3 regions of the Labrys sp. HAY1-8F genome follow, and region 3 is predicted to be linked to each of the others. Evidence: riboswitches for the same ligand, from Rfam matches in the RefSeq annotation. Region 3 holds a riboswitch; each other region holds the start of a gene.
What was found. Region 3 has a riboswitch for cobalamin ahead of bluB (5,6-dimethylbenzimidazole synthase). Riboswitches for the same ligand answer to the same signal wherever they lie in the genome.

Region 1 (7,534 bases), 1.7 Mb from region 3:
ATGTGCCGGAGATCGTTGAGACGGCCCGGGGAGGCCGGCTTGCCTGCTTGCAGCCAGCTCTCGCGGGACTGCCCGCCCTTCCAGGCCCTGGTGGTGAAGCCGAGAATCTCCACGCGCACGCCGCAGCGCTCCAGCGTGCGCGCGAGGATGTCAGCACAGGTCGCCGCCACCGTGATCGGGCGTCCGCGCATCGAGCCGGAATTGTCGATCAGCAGCGAGACCACCGTGTCGCGGAAATCGGTGTCGCGCTCGTGCATGAAGGAGAGGGCGGAGGTCGGATCGATGATGACGCGCGACAGTCGCGCCGGGTCGAGCATGCCTTCCTCGAGATCGAAATCCCAGGAGCGATTCTGCTGGGCCATCAGGCGGCGTTGCAGCCGGTTGGCCAGGCGTGCCACCACGCCCGACAGGCTGGAAAGCTGCTTGTCGAGATAGGCGCGCAGGCGATCGAGCTCCTCGGGGTCGCACAGATCGGGCGCCTCGACGATCTCGTCGAAACGGGTGGTGAAGGCGCGATAGTCGCTGGCCCGCCGCTCGTTGTCGCGATGCTCGGGCGGCCGCCAGGGCTGGGCAGCCTCTTCGGCGTCGCCGGTCTCGGTGTCGTCGGGCATGTCGGAGGAGGGCGACTCGGCATCCTGCGTCTCGCCGTCCTGGGAATCCTCGTCCTCGGTCTCGGTTTCCTCGAGCTTCATGGAGTCGGAATCGTCCTGGACCTCGCCCTGGTTCTCCTGGTTCTCGCCCTCCTGCTCGCTCTCGGCGTCATTGTCGCGATCGTCGGAGTCATCCGTGTCGGCCTGCGCCTCTTCGGACAGGCCCATATGGGTCAGGAGGTCGTTCATGGCGCGGGCGAAGGCGCGCTGGTTCTCGATCACGCTGTCGAGGCGCGCCAGATCCTTGCCGGCCTTTTCCTCGATGAGCGGGCGCCACAGATCCACCAGCTTGCGGGCCGGCTCCGGCGGAGCGAGGCCGGTCAGCTTCTCGCGCACCATCAAAGCGAGGGCATCCTCGACCGGAGCCTCCTCGCGGGCGCGGATGTCCTCATATTTGCCGCCGCGGAAATAGCGGTCCTCCAGCATGGCGGTGAGGTTGTTGGCCACGCCCGTCATGCGGCGCGAGCCGATCGCCTCGCAACGGGCCTGCTCGACCGCATCGAACACGCTGCGCGCCTGCTCGTTCTGGGGAGCATGCCGGCGATGGACGGCCGGATCGTGACAGGCGAGCCGCAGGGCCATCGCATCGGCCTGGCCGCGCACGATGGCCGCGACATGGGCGTCGAGCTTGCGCGGCGGCTCGGCAAGGCGCGCCTTGTCCGCCATCAGCATCGGCTTTTCCGAAGCGAAGGTCACTTCGAGATCCGGCTTGCGGGCTATGGCGCGCAGGGCTCCGGCCACCGAACGCTTGAATGCGTCGTTGGGAACATCCTTGGGCTTTTCGCCGGGCTTGCGGTTTGTCGTCATGATCCCTGTCGATCCTGGGAGCGCGGGCGTCAGCGCTGTTGGTGTGCCGGTCTTCAGACCGGCATTTCTTGCCCGCGCCGCTGCAATGCCGGTCCAACTCCATCACTTGATGGGGCTGGGTAGACCGGCACACCCGATGTTACGTCAGCGCGACGTTCACCGAGCTCTCGGCCAGCTCCGCGCCGAAAGCGCGCTGGTAGAACTCGGCTACGAGGCTGCGTTCGAGCTCGTCGCACTTGTTGAGGAAGGTGACGCGGAAGGCAAAGCCGATATCGTGGAAGATATTGGCGTTCTCGGCCCAGGTCAGCACCGTACGCGGCGACATCACGGTGGAGAGGTCTCCATTCATGAAGGCATTGCGGGTGAGATCGGCCACACGCACCATCTTGTTGACGATGTCGCGGCCGTTCGGGCTCTTCTGGTAGTGCTTGGCCTTGGCCAGCACGATGTCGACTTCCTTGTCATGCGGCAGATAGTTCAGCGTGGTGACGATCGACCAGCGGTCCATCTGGCCCTGGTTGATCTGCTGGGTGCCGTGATAGAGACCGGACGTATCGCCGAGGCCCACCGTATTGGTGGTGGCGAACAGGCGGAAGGCTGGATGAGGGCGAATCACGCGCTTCTGGTCGAGCAAAGTGAGCTTGCCGGAGATTTCCAGCACGCGCTGGATCACGAACATCACGTCGGGGCGGCCGGCATCATATTCGTCGAACACCAGGGCGATGTTGTTCTGCAGGGCCCAGGGCAACATGCCGTCGCGGAATTCGGTGACCTGCTTGCCGTCTTTGAGAACGATGGCGTCCTTGCCGACGAGGTCGATACGCGAGACGTGGCTGTCGAGGTTGATGCGAACGCAAGGCCAATTGAGCCGGGCGGCGACCTGCTCGATATGGGTCGACTTGCCGGTGCCGTGATAGCCCGTCACCATCACGCGGCGATTATGGGCAAAGCCCGCCAGGATCGCCAGGGTCGTCGGCTTGTCGAAAAGATAATCGATATCGAGGTCCGGAACGTGGTCGGAGGACTGGGAATAGGCCGGTACTTCGAGATCCGTGTCGAAACCAAACAGCTTTTTGGCCGAAACCATGATGTCCGGCAGATTGGCCGGTGTCGTTGCGTCAGTCATTATGCCTTCCTTGGCTGGCGCCAGGACGGCGCAGCCGACAATCAGTTCCAGCGGGCCGGCGGTACTGGCCCCACCGAATTTCCCAGTCTCGCCAGGCGGGCATGGAAAATTCCGCGTCGTCTCCATAGCGTTTTGTGATTTGGTGGAATCACCAAGAATCGCAAAGACGCGTCGAACCAAAGAGTTAGAGCAAAAAGGCGTTTCCGTCTAAACGCGCTTTGCTCTAGGTCGGGCGGGATCCCCGGGATTGGAACGCGCTCCAAACCTGGAAGCCTCGCCGGTGGTGCGGGCGCTCAGCAGAGCCCAGCGCTACGCAGCGTATTATAGGCCTGGATGATCCCGCGCAATTTATCTTCGCTGGATCTGTCCCCGCCATTGGCATCGGGATGGAGGCGTTTGACCAATGTTTTGTAGCGTGCCTTGATCTCGGGGCCGCTGGCCGTTTCCGGCAGATCGAGCGCCTCGAGGGCCTTGCGTTCCAGCAATTTCAGGCGTCGCCTTTCCGGTTCCGGCGCACTCTGCGTGCGTCCGAAGCCGTGCTCGCCCTCGAAGAAGCCGAAGCCGTCATGGATCTCCGGGCCAGGTTGCGGCCCTTCGCCGCGCTTCTTGGCCCAGGGATTGACGCCCATCGTCCAGGTCGGGCGATGGCCTGTGGCGGCATCGCGCTGATAGGCGCTCACCGAGTCGTCCGGCAGGCCTGCGAAATAATTGTAGGTCTTGTTGTATTCGCGAACGTGCCCCAGGCAGAAATGCCAGAACTGGCCTTCGCGGTTGCGCCCCTTGGGCGCGCGAAATTCACCGGCGTTTCGGCAGCCGGCATGTTCGCATAGCTGTACGCTCGCCGGCTGGACCTCTTCGGCCCTTGGGCGCACCCGGATGCGATCAAACAAGGGCGAGTCCAGATCCATAATGACACACTATGCGAGGGTGAACACAAATGGGCAAGCATGAGCTTGGACGCAAGAGCGTTTTGTAATTTGAGTGAAGCATGTCAAATCGCAAGGACGCTCCAGCCAATCCAAAGGACTGGCTTGGAACCAAACAGTGAGAGCAAACAAGCGTTCATACCTGAACGCGCTTTGCTCTGGGGTTAATTGAGGCGGAATGCCGCTGCAGATTTTGAAATATGGGGTCTGCTGACCCGAAAAAGAAAGAGGCCGCCGAATGGCGGCCCAAGTCTTAGGGAGGAAACGCCCAAGGAGGGCAGTGGGGGAGCGCAAACGCGCATCCACCACGTGCCTAAAGTGATCCTGATGCATTCATTTCGCAAGTGCGAAATGAAAGAAATTTTGAAAACAGGTCCAAAACCGGGCTAGTGTTGTAAAAATGCGACGTTTGACGCGGGCGGTTGGCCTTTTTCAGCGGCTGGCGGAGGTTTGCAGCAACTTCTGTGCTGCAACGCCGAAGGCGATCCCGAGCGTTGCCCATAGCACGGCATGGATGCCGAGCGAGGCAACGCGGAACTTCCATAGCACCGTGGCCGAGAAATCCGCCGGGATGTCGTTGACGGCCGGCAGGATCTGCATGGCGACCACCATTACCACCAGATAGGCGGCCGCCCCCACCAGGTTGGCGTTCCAGCGGCCGAGGCTGGCGGCGAGACGGTTCGCCGTGCCCAGGGCGGCCGCCATCGTCACCAGGGAGAGCAGGATCGTGCCGAAATAGAAGGCGGTCCGCAGGCCGATCGTGTCGGGATTGCCAACGGCCGGCGGCGTCGCCGGATATTTGATCTGCGGTACCAGCATGATGGCGGCAAAACCGACGAGCGCGATCACCCCTGCTGTCGCGCGCGGGCTGAGCGTGCCGATCCGTCCCTGCGCGAAGGCGAAGACCAAAGCGAAGATGCCGCCGAGGGCTGCGCCATAGACGACCATGCCGGTCATGAGGCCATAGCTGGACTGCACCGGCCGGCTGACCGGGTCTTCCTCATGTTCATGTGCTGCGGCCGGCTGGGAGGTTGCCGGCGTTGCGGATGGTGCCGGCGCGGCGGGGACCGCGTGGCTTTCCTCATAGGCGATAGCGGCATCGACCTGTGGTTCACCGAAGACCCAGGCGAAGCCAGACGCCAACAGTCCGGCCAGGATGCCGATCAGCATCCCCCGGATCAAAAGCGATCTAACCATGTCGTTTGCCTATGCGCCCTAGTGGCAGGGGAAGCCGAGCAGATGGCGAGCGTCGTGCACGAATTCGTGGATGTAGACGCCGGGAATCAGCGAGGTCGCACCTTGTTCGGCGCCGACGAAATAAATGGCGAGTACGGCCAGGAGCACGGTGAAGAGCGCCCAGGGCAAGATCTCGCGGATCGGGATGGTGATCGGCTGCTGGGCGACGGGTGCCAGAGTTGCGGTGGTCATGAAAAGCTCCTTGGGATTACGCGTCCCGCTACGAGTCATGCTGCCTTGGAAGAGGTCTGACTTGCGGACAGCGCCCAAGCGCCGCCGTTCACAGTGGCGCGACCGTGCCGGATTCACACCGGCTTCCCACCCTTGGCAAAGCCCTTCCATAAGAGCCCAAGTCACGAACATGTCAATATTCCGGAAGCGACTTAGAGCATAAGTTGCGCGACTTTTTGGACGATACCATGCGTTGAAACAAAAACTTAGGGAGCATGATCCGATTGGTTCGGTCGAATCATGCACTCTAAGTCTTGGGAACTGCCGTCATGACACCACGCCTGATCCTGCTGTGCCATGGGGCTACGCCTGCGGTGCGCGCAGCGGGTTTTCCCCTCGATGAGGCGCTCGATGCAAGAGGGCTGGCTGCGGCGCGGAAGCTGGAAGGGCATTTCGGCAGGCCGGCCCGCATCCTGAGCAGCCCGGCGCTCAGGGCTCGCCAGACCGCGCAGGCCCTCGGCCATGATCCTGAGGTCGATGAAGCCCTGCGCGAATGCGATCATGGCCGCTGGGCAGGGCTTGCCCTGGACGCGGTAGCGGCCGCCGAACCCGAGGCGCTCCGGGCATGGCTGACCGATCCGGATGCCTGCCCGCATGGCGGAGAGAGTGTTGCAACCCTGATTGCGCGGGTCGGCGCCTGGCTCGATGGCAAGCGGTTCGAGGGGTATACGCTCGCCGTTACCCACGCTTCGGTGCTGCGCGCCGCGGTCGTTCACGCCCTCGGGGCCCAGGCTCGTTCTTTCTGGCGTATCGATGCCGCCCCGTTGGCGACAGCCGATCTCAGGCCATCCGGCCGGGGCTGGTCGCTGCGGTTGGGGGCATAGAGGCGTTGAGCAGGGCCCTCCAACGGAGTTCCTCTCTTTTTTCGTCATTGGCATGTCGCCGGGCCTTTTGTAGACACGCGTCTGACGGATTGGTCGTCCAAACAGGATTGATGTCATGCGCGTTGCAATGATCGGTACGGGTTATGTCGGCCTGGTGACGGGGGCCTGCCTCGCCGATTTCGGCCATGTCGTCACCTGCGTCGACAAGGATCCAGCCAAGATCGAGGGCCTGCTGGCCGGCCGCATGCCGATCTACGAGCCGGGCCTCGAGGATCTGGTGGCCCGCAATGTGCGTGAGAAGCGCCTGTCCTTCACCACCGAGCTTGCGCCCGCCGTCCGCGATGCCGCCGTGGTGTTCCTGGCTGTCGGCACACCCTCGCGCCGCGGCGACGGGCATGCGGATCTGTCCTATGTCTATGGCGCGGTGCGGGAGATCGCGGCGGCGGTCGAAGGCTTCACCGTGGTGGTGACCAAGTCGACCGTACCGGTCGGCACCGGCGACGAAGTCGAGAGGCTGATCCGCGAAGTCCGTCAGGACGCCGATGTCAGCGTGGTGTCAAACCCTGAATTCCTGCGCGAGGGCGCGGCGATCGAGGATTTCAAGCGTCCGGACCGCATCGTGGTCGGCACGGAGGAAGAGCGGGCCAAGGAGGCGATGGCCGAGGTCTATCGCCCGCTCCATCTCAATCAGGGGCCGTTGCTGTTCACAGACCGACGCACCTCCGAACTGATCAAATATGCCGCCAACGCCTTCCTGGCGACCAAGGTCACCTTCATCAACGAAATCGCCGATCTGTGCGAGAAGGCCGGCGCCAATGTGCAGGAAGTGGCGCGCGGCATCGGCCTCGACAACCGCATCGGCTCCAAATTCCTGCATGCGGGTCCGGGGTTCGGTGGCTCGTGCTTTCCCAAGGATACGCTGGCGCTGCTGCGCACCGGCCAGGAACATGGCGTGCCCTTGCGCATCGTCGAAGCGGTGGTCGGCGTCAACGATGCCCGCAAGGCGGCGATGGCACGCCGCGTCATCGCGGCCCTCGACGGCAACATCGCCGGCAAGACGGTGGCCCTGCTCGGCCTCGCCTTCAAGCCGAACACCGACGACATGCGCGACAGCCCCTCGATCCCGATCGTGCTCGCCCTGCAGGACAAGGGCGCCCGGGTGCGCGCCTACGATCCCCAGGCGATGGAGGAGGCGCACAAGACCCTCAGCGATGTCGATTATCGCTCCAGCGCCTATGATTGCCTCGACGGGGCCGATGTTGCCGTGATCGTCACCGAATGGGACGAGTTTCGGGCGCTTGACCTCGAACGGGTCAAAAGCCTGCTCACGCGGCCGGTGATCGTCGACCTGCGCAACATCTACCGGCTCGACGACATGAAGCGGCACGGCTTTCGCTATGAGAGCATCGGGCGCGAGGGGACGACACCCTGACCTTTTTGCGGGCGAGCTTGGCTCAGGCCCGGTGCTGCTCCCAGGACAGGGTCAAACCCGCCCGTTTCGGGAAGGGATTGATGCGCTTGGCTTGTAAATGGCCGGAATGTGGGTCCGCCGGCGTCAAGTACCGGCGCGAGAAGCGGCGGGCCTGTTGCGGATTTGCATCAAGTCCCAACTCACGGTTGCAGGGCGGCGATCTTGATTGGATCAAAGCGGTAAGAATTATCATACTATAAGGCCCACACGGCGATTCTGCCCCGATTCCGGCCGGCCGAGCGCTGAACAGGATCTCCGAACCT
Region 2 (7,534 bases), 1.0 Mb from region 3:
CGTCCGATTGGGCGAGCTCATCAGCGACGGCCCGCCGCCCGTCGACCAGGGCTGTCGACAGGGTCTTCAGCTCTCCGATCTTCTGGACGGCGAAGGCCAGCCAACTGCGGAGTTCAGGATCGAACGCGCGCTCGGCCTCGACATCGTAGGGAACGTGGAACAGGGAACAGCTCGGAGCGAGGACGACGCGGTGGGGGCCGAGGGCTGCAACCGCCGGCTCGATCCGATCAAGAAGGGCAGTCAGGTTGCTCCGCCAGACATTGCGCCCGTCGATCACGCCCAGCGATAGCACCTTGTCGGCGCTGGCTCGTGCGACCGCCTGCCCGAGCTGGCTTGGCGCCCGCACCAGGTCGAGATGCAGGCCGGCGCTGGGCAGGTCGAGTGCCAGGTCGAGATTGTAGCCGAGGCCGCCGAAATAGGTCGCGATCATGATCTTCAGATCGGAGACCGTGCTGGAAAGGACGCCATAGGCATGGCGCAGGGCGGCCCGCGCGTTCTCGTCGAGATCGAGCACGAGACAGGGTTCGTCGAACTGCACCCAGTCCGCGCCGGCCGCGGCCAACCTGTGCAGGATCTCGGCATAGACGGGCAAGAGGCCTGGCAGCAGGGTGAGCGGATCCAGGCCCTCGTCCTTGCTCTTGCCGAGCAGCAGATAGGTCACCGGGCCGATGAGCACGGGGTGCGTGTGGAAGCCGAGCGCTACGGCCTCCCTGAATTCGTCAATGGGCTTGGCCGAAGCGAGTTCGAAGGCCTGGCCGCGGCGAAATTCGGGAACCATGTAGTGATAGTTGGTGTCGAACCATTTGGTCATCTCGAGAGCGGGGACACCGCCGCCGCCATGGCAGCAGCCCTCATGGCCACGATCGTCATGGCCACGATCGTCATGGCCACGATCGTCATGGCCCCGCCTGCCGCGCGCCATGGCGAAATAGGTCGAAAGCGGGACGGAGCCACCCTCCCAGCCATATTGAGAGGGGATGGCACCGACCACGGCGCTCATATCGAGAACCTGATCGTAGAGCGAAAAGTCATTGGACGGGATATGGGTAACGCCGAGCAGGCTCTGTCGAGCCCAGTTGCTCGCGCGCAACTGGGCTGCCGTTGCGAGCAAGGCGGTCTCGTTCTGCCTTCCGGCCCAGTGGGCTTCGAGGGCCGTCTTGAGTTCGCGACGTGGGCCGATGCGTGGCGTGCCGAGCGTCGAAATGGGAATGGACATGCGCGTCTCCGGCCGGTGACCGATAGGTCCCGGTTCGTGGTGAATGGATCGGATCGAGGAGGGAGCGGCGTACCGTCAGGGCACGCCGCAACGCATTCGTCGTCGAGCAGTCGGATCGACTGCACCTTCACGCATGATGGCAGTTTGAAGCTTGAACATCGGCAGACCCCATGAAGAACTGGGGGCAAAGGCCGTACGGGAGCGCCTGACGCGGCCAAGGACATTGACTTGGTCAAGCAACCACCGGGACACCCCGCCCGAGGACGTTTACATTCGTCGGGGCAGGTCTCCTGGCTCACGGCTCACCGAGCTTGCCTGCCTTCCCACCTGCGCAGGGCAGGCAGTGGCATGATGAGGCAAGTTCTCGCCGTCTACAGTTGCGGGGGCAGCGCCGGCATCGCACCGGCTTCCCTCTTAGCTTCCATTGCGAGAATGGAAGAACCTCGACTGGGCAAGCAAACGACAAGACGTCGTGAAAGTCAAGGTCGACATAAAGACATGTTTATATAGGCATGCCATGCGATCATAGGTTGCCCTTGGATCGCGACCTCGCGGCGGCCTTTGCTCGGCTTCAATCGCAACCACAAGCCCGGTGTCGATGGCGGCGCCTGCCTGAGTGCCTCGTCTGGCCGTGCACGAAAGGCCGAGGGGGCTTCAGCATGGAACGATTCCAATTGATCATAGGCAGCGGTGAGAAAAACGACTAAATCAGGGCCAAACCGGTGGCACCCCTGCGCCACCTCTGCCAGCCCTGGAGCAAAGCGCGTTTAGACGGAAACGCTTGTTTGCTCTAGCTCCTTGTTTTGACGCGTCTTTGCGATTCTTGCCGAAGCCGTCAAATCGCAAAACGCTCTGTTCGGAGATCCTCTCCATGCCTGCCGATTCCGCTGCCAATTCCCGCTATCCCCACGTTCCCCTGTTCCCCCTGGGAGCGGACGAGACGCCCTACCGCAAGCTGACCAGCGAGGGCGTGCGGGTCGAAAAGCTCGGAGGCAGCGAGATTCTGCAGGTGGATGGCGAGGCGTTGCGGCTTCTGGCCGAGCAGGCCTTCATGGACATCAATCATCTCTTGCGCCCCGGCCATCTCCAGCAATTGCGCAACATTCTGGAAGATCCCGAGGCGACGGACAATGACCGCTTCGTCGCCTATGACCTCCTCAAGAACGCCAACATCGCCGCCGGTGGCGTGCTGCCGATGTGCCAGGACACCGGCACGGCCATCGTGATGGCCAAGAAGGGCCGCAAAGTCTGGACGGAAGGTGAGGACGAGGGCGCCATCGCCCAGGGCATCCGCGATGCCTATGAGAAGAAGAATCTGCGCTATTCGCAGCTCGCACCGCTGTCGATGTTCGAGGAGAAGAACACCAAGACCAATCTGCCGGCCCAGATCGACATTTCCGCGGAAGGGGAGGAGGCCTACAAGTTCCTCTTCGTTGCCAAGGGCGGCGGCTCGGCCAACAAGACCTTCCTTTATCAGGCCACACCCTCCATCCTGTCCAAGGACCGCCTGATCGCTTTCCTGAAGGAGAAGATCCTCACGCTCGGTACGGCAGCCTGCCCGCCTTATCATCTGGCGGTGGTGATCGGCGGTACCTCTGCCGAAATCACGTTGAAGGCCGTGAAACTCGCTTCGGCGCGCTATCTCGACGGCCTGCCCACCGAGGGCTCCGAACTCGGCCATGCCTTCCGCGACCTCGAGCTCGAGAAAGAAGTGCACAAGCTCACCCAGTCGCTCGGGGTCGGCGCCCAGTTCGGCGGCAAGTATTTCTGCCACGACGTCCGTGTCATCCGCCTGCCGCGCCATGGCGCCAGCCTGCCGATCGGCCTTGGCGTTTCCTGCTCGGCCGATCGCCAGGCCATGGGCAAGATCACCCGCGAGGGTGTCTTCCTCGAGGAGCTCGAGCACAATCCGGCGCGCTTCCTGCCGGAGATCGATGAGAGCAAGCTTGGCGGGGCGGTGGTGAAGATCGACCTCAACCAGCCGATGTCTGACATCCTGGAAACCCTGTCGCGCCATCCGGTAAAGACGCGCGTGTCGCTGACCGGCACCATCATCGTGGCCCGCGACCTTGCCCATGCCAAGCTGCGCGAGCGCCTGGAAGCGGGTGGGGGGATGCCCGATTATCTCAAGAACCATCCTGTCTACTATGCCGGCCCGGCCAAGACACCCGCCGGCTATGCCTCGGGCTCCTTCGGCCCCACCACGGCGGGCCGGATGGACGCCTATGTCGACCAGTTCCAAGCGGCCGGCGGCTCGATGGTGATGCTGGCCAAGGGCAACCGTTCCGCCCAGGTCCGCGAGGCCTGCGCCAAGCATGGCGGCTTCTATCTCGGTTCGATCGGTGGCCCCGCCGCGCGCCTCGCCCAGGACTGCATCAAGAAGGTCGAGGTGCTCGAATATCCCGAGCTCGGCATGGAAGCGGTCTGGCGCATCGAGGTCGAGGACTTCCCGGCCTTTATCGTCATCGACGACAAGGGCAATGATTTCTTCAAGGAACTTAATCTGGGTTGAGTTCGCTCACCCTGCTTTTCGGCGAGGCCTCTTCCTGAAAAGGGAGGGGCCTTTTTCATGCACGTTCTGCGTGTTGTTGCAAAATCGCAACTGTCATGGACAAAGCCCTTTTGTGTCAGAACGATGACTCACCTTAACATTGTGTAATGTCTCGCCTGGGAGGAAAGCTTCGATATCGCGGTGCACAACGACCGCGCCTCTTCGATTGGCTGAATATTGGTTTGCCAGCTTTTCGAAGAGAGCGGCCCTGATTGAGGGCTATATTATAAGATCGGGGTATTTCCATGTCTATTCGTGCAATTTTACTCGGCGCTGGCGCTGGATTGCTCAGCATCGTCGCAGCTTCTGCTGCGGACTTGCCCATGAGCAAGGGCGAAGCCGTTGAATATGTGAAGGTCTGTACGGCGTTCGGTCCGGGCTTCTTCTACATTCCGGGCACCGATACCTGCCTCAAGATCAGTGGCCAGATCCGGGCCGACTATTGGTATGCGCAGGCGCCCAGCAATGCGACGGGCAAGCGCAACATCAGCCAGACGCAGTTTCGAACCAATGCCCGCATCCGCTTCGATGCCCGTACCCAGACCGACTGGGGCATGCTGCGCTCCTTCTTCGAACTCCAGGCTGAATCGAATGCGGGTGCGGCCACGCACGACACCTTCCAGGTGCGTCAGGCCTATCTGCAGTTTGGCGGCTTGACGGCCGGTTACGCCTGGTCGCCTTACGCCTTCTACGATCCCAATTATCAGGCCGAGTTTTTCGCCCCTTATTTCGGCGAGCAGGGCCGGCGTAACCTGATCAGCTATACGGCTCAATTCGACAAGGCCTACGCCACCCTGTCGATCGAAGATGGCCGCGATCATCGTGCCAACACCACAACCTTCGGCAATACCGGCAATGCCAACATTCGTGGCCTCGGCGGTTCGCAGGTGCCCGACATCGTCGGCGTGATCGGCTATGACGACAACAAGAACGGTTGGGGCCGCCTGCAGATCATGGGCGCTCTTCACCAGAATCGCTCCGCCGTGTCGAATTACGGTGACAAATGGGGCTACTCGATCGGCTTCGGCGGCAATGTGAACATTCCGGTTCTGGAAGGCGGCTATGTGGCCGTCGAAGCCAGTTATGCCGATGGTGCGACGCGCTATCTCGGTGTCGGCGCTGCTTCCAACCCGAATGGGTCCTCGCTTCTGGGTATCGGGGGCTGGGATGCCTATCCGACCAACGGCGCGCCATATGATCTCGACAGCGCCAAGGGCTTTGCCGTGCAGGCCGAGGCTGGCCTGAACGTTACCAAGCAACTGCAGGCCGTGCTGTTTGGTGGTTACCTGGACTTCGATGCGCCGCGCGTGGCGACCAACGTCAGCGACAATTTCAAATATTACGTCATCGGCGGCCAGGTGAACTACACTATCGTCAAGGGCTTCATTGCCGGCGCTGAAGTCTGGTACCAGAACAAGGACGCGGAGGGCGCGAACACCAAGACGGTCGACGCTGTCGGTGCAGGTGTGCGTCTGCGCCGCACCTTCTGATCCGGCCTATAGAGGAAAAAGCATGGACGCCGCGCTCTCCTGGGCGCGGCGTTCCTGTCTTCGGCGCCGGTCAGTTCTGATTGGCCGGGATGAGATCGGTGCCGTTCAGGCTGCCGATATAGTCGGTGAGCATCGGCACGTAGCGCTCCGCACCGCCGGCGGCCATCGCCACGCCGAACGAGTTCTTCACGGCATTGCCGATCGGATTGACCAATCCTGCCGCACTGGCCATCGCCTCCAGATAGCTTAGATCCTTGTAGGCGTTGGCGATGGTGAATTTGTGGGCATCCTTGTCGCCCTCCAGGACCCAGCGCGAGAAGGTCTGGTAGAAACCGCAATCCATGCGGCCGCCGCGGATGACGCTGTCGAAGCGTTTGGGTGTGATGCCGACCTTCTGCGACAAAGCGAGGGCCTCGGCATAGAGGGCGGCATAGCCCAACGACAGGAAATTGTTGAGCAGCTTCATGCGGTGACCGTCGCCCGTGCCACCGATATGCACGATGCGTCCGGCCCAGGTTGATATCACCGGCTTGAGGCGCTCGAACAGGGCGTCGCTTGCGCCGACCATGGTATCGAGCGTGCCTTCCCAGGCTTCCTTCGGCGTGCGGCCGAGCGGCGCATCGGCGTAATCGATGCCGGCTTCGGCGAGTTCGGCCGCGAGGGCGAGGGTGGAATTGGGATCGGAGGTCGAGCAGTCGACGACGACGGATCCCGGCTTCAGGCCGGCCTTCAGCCCATCGGGACCGTGTACAAGCGCTTCCACCTGTCGCGAACCGGTGACGCAGAGGAAGACGACGCTGGAAGCGGCGCCCACCTCGCGCGGGGTCTTGGCCTCCTTGGCGCCGCGGGCCACGAGATCCTCCACTGGCGCCCGGTTGCGGTGGCCCATCACCGTCAGCGCGTAGCCCTTCTCCACGATGTTCTTGGCCATGCCATGGCCCATATAGCCGACCCCGATGAAGCCGACGCTTTCCTGCGCATTCGTCATTGCAATCGTCCCGTTTCCTGTCCCGCATTTCCGACGCGGGTTGCCGGCGCATCCTGCCGACGGTGAGTGTGGACGGGGAGGGGCTTCGGGCGCAAGCCCGATGGTGCAATGGTATGATGATTTATCGAAGGTCGGCAGTCAGCTTCTGTTAAATAAGAACGATGAGAACAAAAATAGAACTTGCATGAATGAGAACAAAATGGGTACATACCGCCACGGGGCTTTGAATTGCGACAAGATGCAAGCCCAGTGTTGAAAACGATTGGTTCGGATGACGAATCCGTTCGTGCTTGATAGGGAAACGGGCATATGAGTCAGACGCAGCTGCGCTTGGTCGAAGGAAGCTCCATGGACAAGACGAAGGCGCTCGACGCCGCCCTATCACAGATCGAACGCGCTTTCGGCAAGGGCTCGATCATGCGGCTCGGCAAGGGTTCCAAGACGATGGAGGTGGAGGCGATCTCCACCGGCTCCCTTGGTCTCGATATTGCGCTCGGTGTCGGCGGCCTGCCCAAGGGGCGTGTCATCGAGATCTACGGGCCGGAATCCTCGGGCAAGACCACGCTGGCGCTGCACAGCGTCGCCGAGGCCCAGAGGAGAGGCGGCGTTTGTGCCTTCATCGACGCCGAACACGCGCTCGATCCGGTCTATGCCCGCAAGCTGGGCGTCAATCTCGACGAATTGCTGATCTCGCAGCCCGATACCGGCGAACAGGCCCTTGAAATCTGCGACACGCTGGTGCGCTCGGGGGCGATCGACGTCATCGTCATCGATTCCGTGGCGGCGCTGACGCCCAAGGCCGAAATCGAAGGCGAAATGGGCGATGTGCAGCCCGGCCTGCAGGCCCGCCTGATGAGCCAGGCGCTGCGCAAGCTGACGGCCTCGATCGGGCGTTCCAACTCGATGGTCATCTTCATCAACCAGATCCGCATGAAGATCGGCGTGATGTATGGCAGCCCGGAAACCACCACGGGCGGCAACGCCCTGAAATTCTATGCCTCGGTCCGCCTCGACATTCGCCGAATCGGCGCGATCAAGGACAGGGAAGAGGTGGTCGGCAACCAGACCCGCGTGAAGGTCGTCAAGAACAAGGTGGCGCCGCCCTTCAAGCAGATCGAATTCGACATCATGTATGGCGAAGGCATCTCGAAGGTGGGCGAATTGGTCGACCTCGGCGTCAAGGCCGGCGTGGTCGAAAAATCCGGCGCCTGGTTCAGCTATGAGAGCCAGCGCCTCGGCCAGGGCCGTGAGAACGCCAAGCAGTTCCTCAAGGACAATCCGGATGTGGC
Region 3 (7,534 bases):
CGCTTCGACTGGAACGGCGACGGCATCATCGACGAGCGCGACCATATCGGAGCAGCCATTTCCGACATCGACGATGCCGGCAAGCCCAAGCCCTTCATCGTCGCCTTCGACACGGCCGACGCCAAATGGCTGCGCGGCTACTGCAATTTCCTGATGGCCCTGACCAAGACTTTGTTGTCGCACGACATGTCGCGCAGTTGGGACGCGGGCTTCGGCAGCCTGTTTCCACATGCCGTCAGCGGCCTTGCCAAGGCCAATGGCGGCGATGGTGGCGACGGATTGGGCATGACCCTGTTCGGCACGAGCAAGCGTGACACCGACGCCATCGCCGATCTGATCAGCCTGGTGCATACGATCGACTGGCCGGTGGCCGACAAGGCGATGTGGCTGGAGGTGCGCGACCATATCAAGACGGTAATCCGGCTCAACCGTGAGACCTGGGCGCTGATCGGCAAGGAGACCGACGACGATCACGAATGGCTGCCCGGCCCGCGGCAGAAGAGTGGCGTCCTGCCCTCCCTCGAAGTAACGCAGGAGCGTATCGACTCATGGCTTGCGCTGCTCGGCCAGGTCGAGCAGGTGCTGGACGGCAAGTTGCTGATGCCGCATTGGCGTTTCACCAAGGGCGTCAATCTCGCCAGGGTCTTCGAGCAGCCCGGCAATTTCGACCTGGTGCTGTGGATCACCGGCCCAGGCGCGTTGCCTTTCCTCGACAATGGCAAGGTGATGGATGCAGAGGCCTGGGGCCAGGCGACCAGTATCTTCGGCGGCGACGTCGCGAGCTACGCCTTCTATTTCAATTGAGCGGGCGCCCGGCCGCGGCATCCGGCGCAAGCAGGCGTCTCTTCAGGCGAACGATCGCCTCGCGCTGCAAATCGCTGGCCTCGCCATAGGCATTGGCGACCTCGCCCAGCATATCGATAAGCTGTTGGCGCTCCGGCAGGGACAGGCGCGCCCGCAGAAGGGGCGCCAATTCCTCGGCGACCGGCGTGAACACCCGGCCGCGGTCCGTCAATTGCAAGGCCTGCTCATAGACATGCTCGCGATCGCCGATCCCGAGTGGATCGGCCATAAGAGCGAGGATCGTGTCCCGCTCGGCCCGGGTCAGCAAGCCATTGGTGCGGACAAGCTGGATCATCAGGACGACGGCCGCGAGCCTCGGATCATCGATGGTCTTGAGAGAGGCGCGCTCGAGCGCCTGCGGCCGAACCGTGTCGGCACCCCGGTCGAGCGGAAGGGGGACAACTTTCGGCACGGTCTCGAGGCGGCGGCCCGCCGCCGGCTTGCGGGCCTTGCCGCGCAACAGCCAGAACAGACCGACGAGGGCGGCCACGAATGCCCCGATCAGGATCGCCCTCGGCCCCTCCAGCAAGACCAGGCTGGTAATCAGCAGTGCGATAATCCAGATCGCATTCTTACGCAGGAAATCCATCGGCCATGCCACCCGATCGAGACGGCGCGCATCTGCGCCGGCCACCCCAAAGCGTCTTTGCGCTTTGCTCTATCAACCAGCATCCCCCATAGCCGTCCGCATGGCGGCGAGCAAGGGATGGTCGGGCCGCTGGCCGTCCCAGGCGTCGAAGCTCAGCACGGCCTCCGGCGGCAGGCGCTGGCGCCAGCCCTTCACTTCCAGCTCCGGCCGGGCATAGGCTTCGTGCACATAACCAAGGCACAGATAGGCGACCGGAATTACGCGCTCGGGAATGCCCAGTGCCGCACGCAGACGCACGGGATCGACGATGCTGACCCAACCGACCCCAACGCCCTCGGCCCGTGCCGCCAGCCAGATGTTCTGCACCGCGCAGACGGTGGAGTAGCGGTCCATGGCCATGTCATGGGTGCGGCCGAGCACCACGGGGCCGGCGCGGTCTGGATCGCAGGTGATGCACAGATTGACCGGGGAATCGAGGATGCCGGCAAGCTTCAGCGAGCGGTATTGCGCCTGCTTCTGCGGCGGAAACATCGCCACCGCTTCCGCATTGGCCTCCTCGAAGAGGGCCTGCACCTTGCCCCGGGTCTCAGGGCATCGCAGCACCAGGAAACTCCAGGGCTGCATGAAGCCGACCGACGGCGCATGATGCCCGGCCACGAGGATGCGCGCGAGGACATCGTCCGGAACGGGCTGCGGACTGAATTGGCTGCGGACGTCCCGCCTGGTGAAGATGGCGCGATAGACGGCGTCGCGTTCGGCCGGTGAAAACGGCCCGGAGGGCGCAAGCGCTCCCGTGGATGGGTCCATCGTCATTCCCTAGAGCAAAGCGCGTTCAAGCATGAACGCTTGTTTGCTCTAGCTCCCCTTTTTCGACGCGTCTTTGCGATTCTTGGTGTTTCCAAGAAGTCACAAAACGCTTTTGCGATGGCAATCGCCGCGCCGTCCGCGCACGCCGATCTATCGCCTCCGGCCGGTCTTCTGACTTGGGATCCACCCATCCGGACGCCTTCCCCGCAGAGCGAGTGGCCTGAAACCTGCCCGGATAGTCTCCCTTACAGCGTTGGGCACGTCGCGGCTTCAAACCGCGTTCCCGATTCTCCCGCAAGCGGGCACCGAAGGTCTTGCGGATGTAGCATGGGAGGTGCCGGCTGCCCAGCCGTTTGGGACGCTGATGCCGAGCGGCCGGCGGCGAAGTGGACAGGGTGCAGGCTTGTGGCCTAGAATCGTCGGCTAGGCTTTCGGGCAATGAAGCATCCTGGCAATCGCGCAATGAACAAGATCGACCTCAAACGACGCGCCGGCGATCACCCAGATCCCCTGGAACAGGCCAATCCCGTGCGGCTCGGCACCCGCCTTCGCCTGGCCCGGCAGACAAGGGGGCTGACGCTGAAGGCCCTGGCGACGGCCGCGGACTGTTCGGAAAGCCTGCTGTCCAAGATCGAGAACGGCAAGGCCTCCCCCTCCCTGCCCATGCTGCATCGCCTCGTGGAGGTCCTCGGCACCAATATCGGCTGGATGTTCGAGGAATCGGATAGCGAAGAGGGTATCGTCTTTCGCGCCGGCTCGCGCCCCCTGATCTCGCTGGACCCGCTGCGCCGGGGCGAGGGCATCTCGCTGGAACGGGTGATCCCCTATTCGCCCGGTCATCTCCTCCAATGCAACATCCACCACATCGAGGCCGGCGGCGAGAGCGCCGGGCCGATCCAGCACCAGGGCGAGGAAGTCGGCTATGTGCTGACCGGAACCGTGGAGCTGATGGTCGGTGAGCGTACCTTCAGGCTCTCTGCCGGCGATACCTTCGTGTTCAAGTCGGAATTGCCTCATTGGTACCGCAACACCGGAACGGAGCGCGCGAGCATCTTCTGGGTCAACACGCCTGCCACCTTCTAACGCCTCACGCCGTCGGCGTTTCAAGAATCCCCGAGACCGCCATTCAAGTAACTTGACATGAATTCAAGTCTCTTGAATGATGCTGATGTCAGAACTGAGAATGAGCCCGGCACGGGCCATCCATGAAGGGAACTGAAATGCGGCTTTCAAAATATCTCGCCGGCTGCTCGGCAGCGGCAGCCCTGGCGCTGTCCCTCGGATCGGTGTCCGCTTTGGCCGACACCTTCGCCCTGGTCACCATCAACCAGCAGGCCCTGTTCTTCAACCAGATCAACGAAGGCGCTGAGGCCGCCGCCAAGGCGGCCGGCGCCAAGCTCGTCATCTTCAACGCCAACAATGTTCCGAGCGCCCAGAACGATGCGATCGAGAACTACATCACCCAGAAAGTCGACGGCATCATCCTGATCGCCATCGACGTCAACGGCGTGAAGCCCGCCATCACCTCCGCCAAGAAGGCCGGCATCCCCGTCATCGCCATCGATGCCCAGATCCCCGACGGCGACAATGTCTCCTTCGTCGGCGTGGACAATCTCAAGGCCGGCGAGGACATCGGCAAGTTCTACGCCGACTACGTCAAGTCCAAGCTGGATGGCACCGCCAAGATCGGCGTGGTCGGCGCCCTCAATTCCTACATCCAGAACCAGCGGCTGGATGGCTTCAAGAAGGCAGTGACGGCCAGCGGCCTCAAGGTCACCTTCCTCGACACCGTCGACGGCCAGAACGTGCAGGACGTGGCGCTGAGCGCGGCCGAGAACCTGATGACGGCCAATCCCGACATGACCACGCTCTATGCCACCGGCGAACCGGCCCTTCTCGGCACCGTGTCCGCCGTGACCAGCCAGGGGCGCACCGAAGGCGTCAAGGTCTTCGGCTGGGACCTGACCAAGCAGGCCATCGAAGGCATCGACCAGGGCTGGGTCACCGGCGTGATCCAGCAGGATCCGGCCGGCGAGGGCAAGGCCGCGGTGGAAGCCCTGGCCAAGCTCAAGAAGGGCGAGAAGGTCGAGCCGATCATCAACGTTCCCGTGACGATCGTCACCAAGGAGAACGTCGACAAGTTCCGGGGCATGTTCAAGTAACGGGCTGACAGGCCCCCACGCATAGTTGGGCCCAAGCCCGCTGCTCTTCGAGCCGCGGGCGGGGCATCTCATTGCCAGGCGGAACCATGATGGACAGTGGCGAACCCTACCGCGTCAAGATGACCGGTATCTCCAAGCGATACAACACGATCCAGACCCTGGACGACGTATCGCTGATGCTCAGGCCCGGCGAGGTGCTGGGACTGGTCGGCGACAATGGCGCCGGTAAATCGACCCTGAGCAAGGTGCTTTCGGGCGCCGTGATCCCCGACACCGGCACGATCGAGATCGACGGCAAGGTGCAGTCCTTCGCCTCCCCTGCCGATGCCCGCGCGGCACGGGTGGAGATGGTCTATCAGGACCTGTCGCTGTGCGACAGCGTCGATGTCGCCGGCAATCTCTTCCTCGGCCGCGAGCCCAGGCACCGCATCCTCGGCGTTCCCTTCCTCGACCAGCGCCGCATGCACGACCAGGCCCGCGACATGCTCGACAAGCTCGGCATCGTCATCGCCGATACCAGGCTGAAGGTCGAGAACCTCTCCGGTGGCCAGCGCCAGTCGATCGCCATCGGCCGCGCCGCTTCCTTCAATCCCTCCGTGCTGATCATGGACGAGCCCACGGCCGCCCTGGCCGTCGCCGAAGTCGAGGCGGTGCTCGAACTGATCCGCACCGTCAGCGCCCGCGGCGTCAGCGTCATCCTGATCACCCACCGCCTGCAGGACCTCTTCCTCGTCTGCGACCGCATCCAGGTGATGTATGAGGGTCGCAACGTCGCCGAGCGCCGGATCGAGGACACCAATATCGAAGAGGTGGTCAACCTCATCGTCGGCCGCAAATTCAACGCCCGCTCCGCCGGCGCCGCCCAAAAGAACGGCTCTCCCCAGGACAACGGAGCCCGCGCATGACGGCCTCATCCACCACGCCCGCCCATCGCCCCCGCGTCCACAAGGCGCGCTGGCGCGACAAGGCGATGGCGAATGGCAGCATCATTTCGATCGCCCTGTTCTTCATCTTCGTCTGCCTGGTCTTCTCGATCTGGACCGACGCCTTCCTCACCACCCCCAACCTGCTCAACATCGTGCGCCAGTCGGCACCGCTGCTGATCGTGGCGGCCGCAATGACCTTCGTGATCACGACCGGCGGCATCGATCTTTCGGTCGGCTCGGTGCTGGCGCTCGCGGCGACTCTGTCGGCGGCCTCGCTGCAGGCCGGGATTCCCTGGCCCCTCGTCATCGTGCTGATGCTGGCAATGGGCGGCGTGATCGGCGCCATACAGGGCTTCTTCATCGCCTATGAACGCATTCCCGCCTTCATCGTCACCCTGGCGGGCCTGTCGGTGATCCGAGGCCTCGCTCTCCTGATCACCGCCGGCTATTCGATCCCGGTCGAGGCTCAGAGCCCCTTCACCGCGATCGGGCGCGCCTGGTTCCTCGGCGTGCCCGTGCCCGCCCTGATCGCCCTCGTGGTGCTGGTGATCGCCTTCCTCGTCTTCAACCGGACGCCCTTCGGCCGCTATGTCACCGGCGTCGGCGCCAATGCCGAGGCTGTCCGGCGCGCCGGCATCAATACCCGCTTCGTGGTGCTGTGCGTCTATATCCTCTCCAGCATGGCGGCCGCCGCGGCCGGCGTCATCCTGGCGGCGCGCCTTGGCTCCGGCTCCTCCAATGCCGGCCAGGGTTTCGAGCTCGACGTCATCGCCGCGGTGGTCCTGGGCGGCACCAGCCTGTTCGGCGGGCGCGGCACCGTTGTCGGCACGGTGCTGGGTGCCCTGACGGTGGCGGTCATCGCCAACGGCCTGGTGCTGGCGCATATGTCACCCTTCCTGACTCCTATCGTCACCGGCTCGATCATCCTGATCGCCATCTGGCTCAATTTCCGCCTGTTCAAGGGCGCGATGAGGAGCCATTGAGCATGGATCACCTGTTCCAGCCCCGTCCCGCCGAACGCAAGCCGATCGGCATCCGATCCGGCACCGCCATGACCGTGCTCGGCCCGGTGCCGGTGGACGACCTCGGCATCACCCTGATGCACGAGCACATCCTGCTCGATGGCGCCCGCACCTGGAAATGCCCCTGCCATCCGGACGAGAAAGCGATCGCCGAGCAGGCGGTGAATATCGAGATCATCGGCGAGTTGCGGATGAACCCCTATATGAATCGCGACAATGTCTCGCTCGACGACAGTGACCTCGCTTTGTCCGAGCTCAAGCGCTTCCAGGCGCTCGGCGGCCATACGGTGATCGAGGCCACCAATATCGGCATCGGCCGGGCACCCGAGAAGCTGGCACGCATCTCCCGCGCTTCCGGCATGAAGATCATCATGGGTACCGGCTTCTATCTGGAGCCGACCCATCCGGACTGGCTGAAGGCGATGGATGTCGACGCGGTGACGCAGTTCATCGTCAACGATGTCGGCGGCGGGCAAGAGCAGCCGCAGATCATGGCGGGGATCATCGGTGAGGTCGGCGTCAGCAAGGATTTCACGGCGGAGGAGGAAAAGTCGCTGCGCGCCTCGGCGCGCGCAGCCGGGATAACCGGCCTGCCGCTCTCCATCCATCTGCCGGGCTGGGAGCGTCTCGGTCATCGCGTGCTCGACATTGTCGAGGCCGAGGGCGCCGATCCCAGGCATACCGTGCTCTGCCACATGAATCCGAGCCATGCCGACCTGCCCTATCAGCGGGCCCTGGCCGAACGCGGCGCCTTCCTCGAATACGACATGATCGGCATGGACTATTATTTTGCCGACCAGGACGCCCAGTCCCCTTCCGACGAGCAGAACGCCACCGCGATCCGCGCGCTGGTCGACATGGGCTTCACCGACCGCCTGCTGCTGTCGCAGGACGTCTTCCTGAAGATCATGCTCACCCGCTATGGCGGCTTCGGCTACGGCTTCATCCTCAAGCATTTCGTGCCCCGCCTCCTGCGCCACGGCGTGGAGCAGGCCGCGATCGACCGCGTGCTCGTCGACAATCCCAAATCCGTGTTCTCCGCCGCGGTGTGAGCCCACGACCCCTTTTCCTGGAGCAAAGCGCTTTTTATCGAAAACGCACTTTTGCTCTAACTCTTTGTTCGAACGCGTCTTTGCGATTCTTGGTGATCCCACCAAATCGCAAAACGCTATAGGAGTGACCATG

Region 1: linked by a shared signal. The riboswitch ahead of ACR9ZN_RS25785 (CbtB domain-containing protein) and the one ahead of bluB (5,6-dimethylbenzimidazole synthase) in region 3 are both predicted to bind cobalamin.
Region 2: linked by a shared signal. The riboswitch ahead of metE (5-methyltetrahydropteroyltriglutamate--homocysteine S-methyltransferase) and the one ahead of bluB (5,6-dimethylbenzimidazole synthase) in region 3 are both predicted to bind cobalamin.

What each region holds. Positions count from the first base shown of each region.
Region 1 is NZ_JBPGWZ010000002.1:3,613,421-3,620,954, forward strand. It holds gene cobT (cobaltochelatase subunit CobT) at 1-1,460, opposite strand, end outside; gene cobS (cobaltochelatase subunit CobS) at 1,597-2,583, opposite strand; gene ACR9ZN_RS25775 (J domain-containing protein) at 2,877-3,473, opposite strand; gene ACR9ZN_RS25780 (CbtA family protein) at 3,942-4,706, opposite strand; gene ACR9ZN_RS25785 (CbtB domain-containing protein) at 4,725-4,937, opposite strand; cobalamin riboswitch at 4,968-5,113, opposite strand; gene ACR9ZN_RS25790 (histidine phosphatase family protein) at 5,246-5,800, shown strand; gene ACR9ZN_RS25795 (UDP-glucose dehydrogenase family protein) at 5,916-7,232, shown strand.
Region 2 is NZ_JBPGWZ010000002.1:904,696-912,229, reverse strand. It holds gene metE (5-methyltetrahydropteroyltriglutamate--homocysteine S-methyltransferase) at 1-1,216, opposite strand, end outside; cobalamin riboswitch at 1,480-1,677, opposite strand; gene ACR9ZN_RS13265 (fumarate hydratase) at 2,088-3,728, shown strand; gene ACR9ZN_RS13260 (porin) at 4,091-5,257, shown strand; gene ACR9ZN_RS13255 (NAD(P)-dependent oxidoreductase) at 5,328-6,245, opposite strand; gene recA (recombinase RecA) at 6,555-7,534, shown strand, end outside.
Region 3 is NZ_JBPGWZ010000002.1:1,905,813-1,913,346, forward strand. It holds gene ACR9ZN_RS17795 (hypothetical protein) at 1-804, shown strand, start outside; gene ACR9ZN_RS17800 (TerB family tellurite resistance protein) at 797-1,432, opposite strand; gene bluB (5,6-dimethylbenzimidazole synthase) at 1,505-2,239, opposite strand; cobalamin riboswitch at 2,384-2,564, opposite strand; gene ACR9ZN_RS17810 (cupin domain-containing protein) at 2,702-3,322, shown strand; gene ACR9ZN_RS17815 (ABC transporter substrate-binding protein) at 3,460-4,401, shown strand; gene ACR9ZN_RS17820 (ATP-binding cassette domain-containing protein) at 4,488-5,306, shown strand; gene ACR9ZN_RS17825 (ABC transporter permease) at 5,303-6,310, shown strand; gene ACR9ZN_RS17830 (phosphotriesterase family protein) at 6,313-7,401, shown strand; gene ACR9ZN_RS17835 (glutamine amidotransferase) at 7,532-7,534, shown strand, end outside.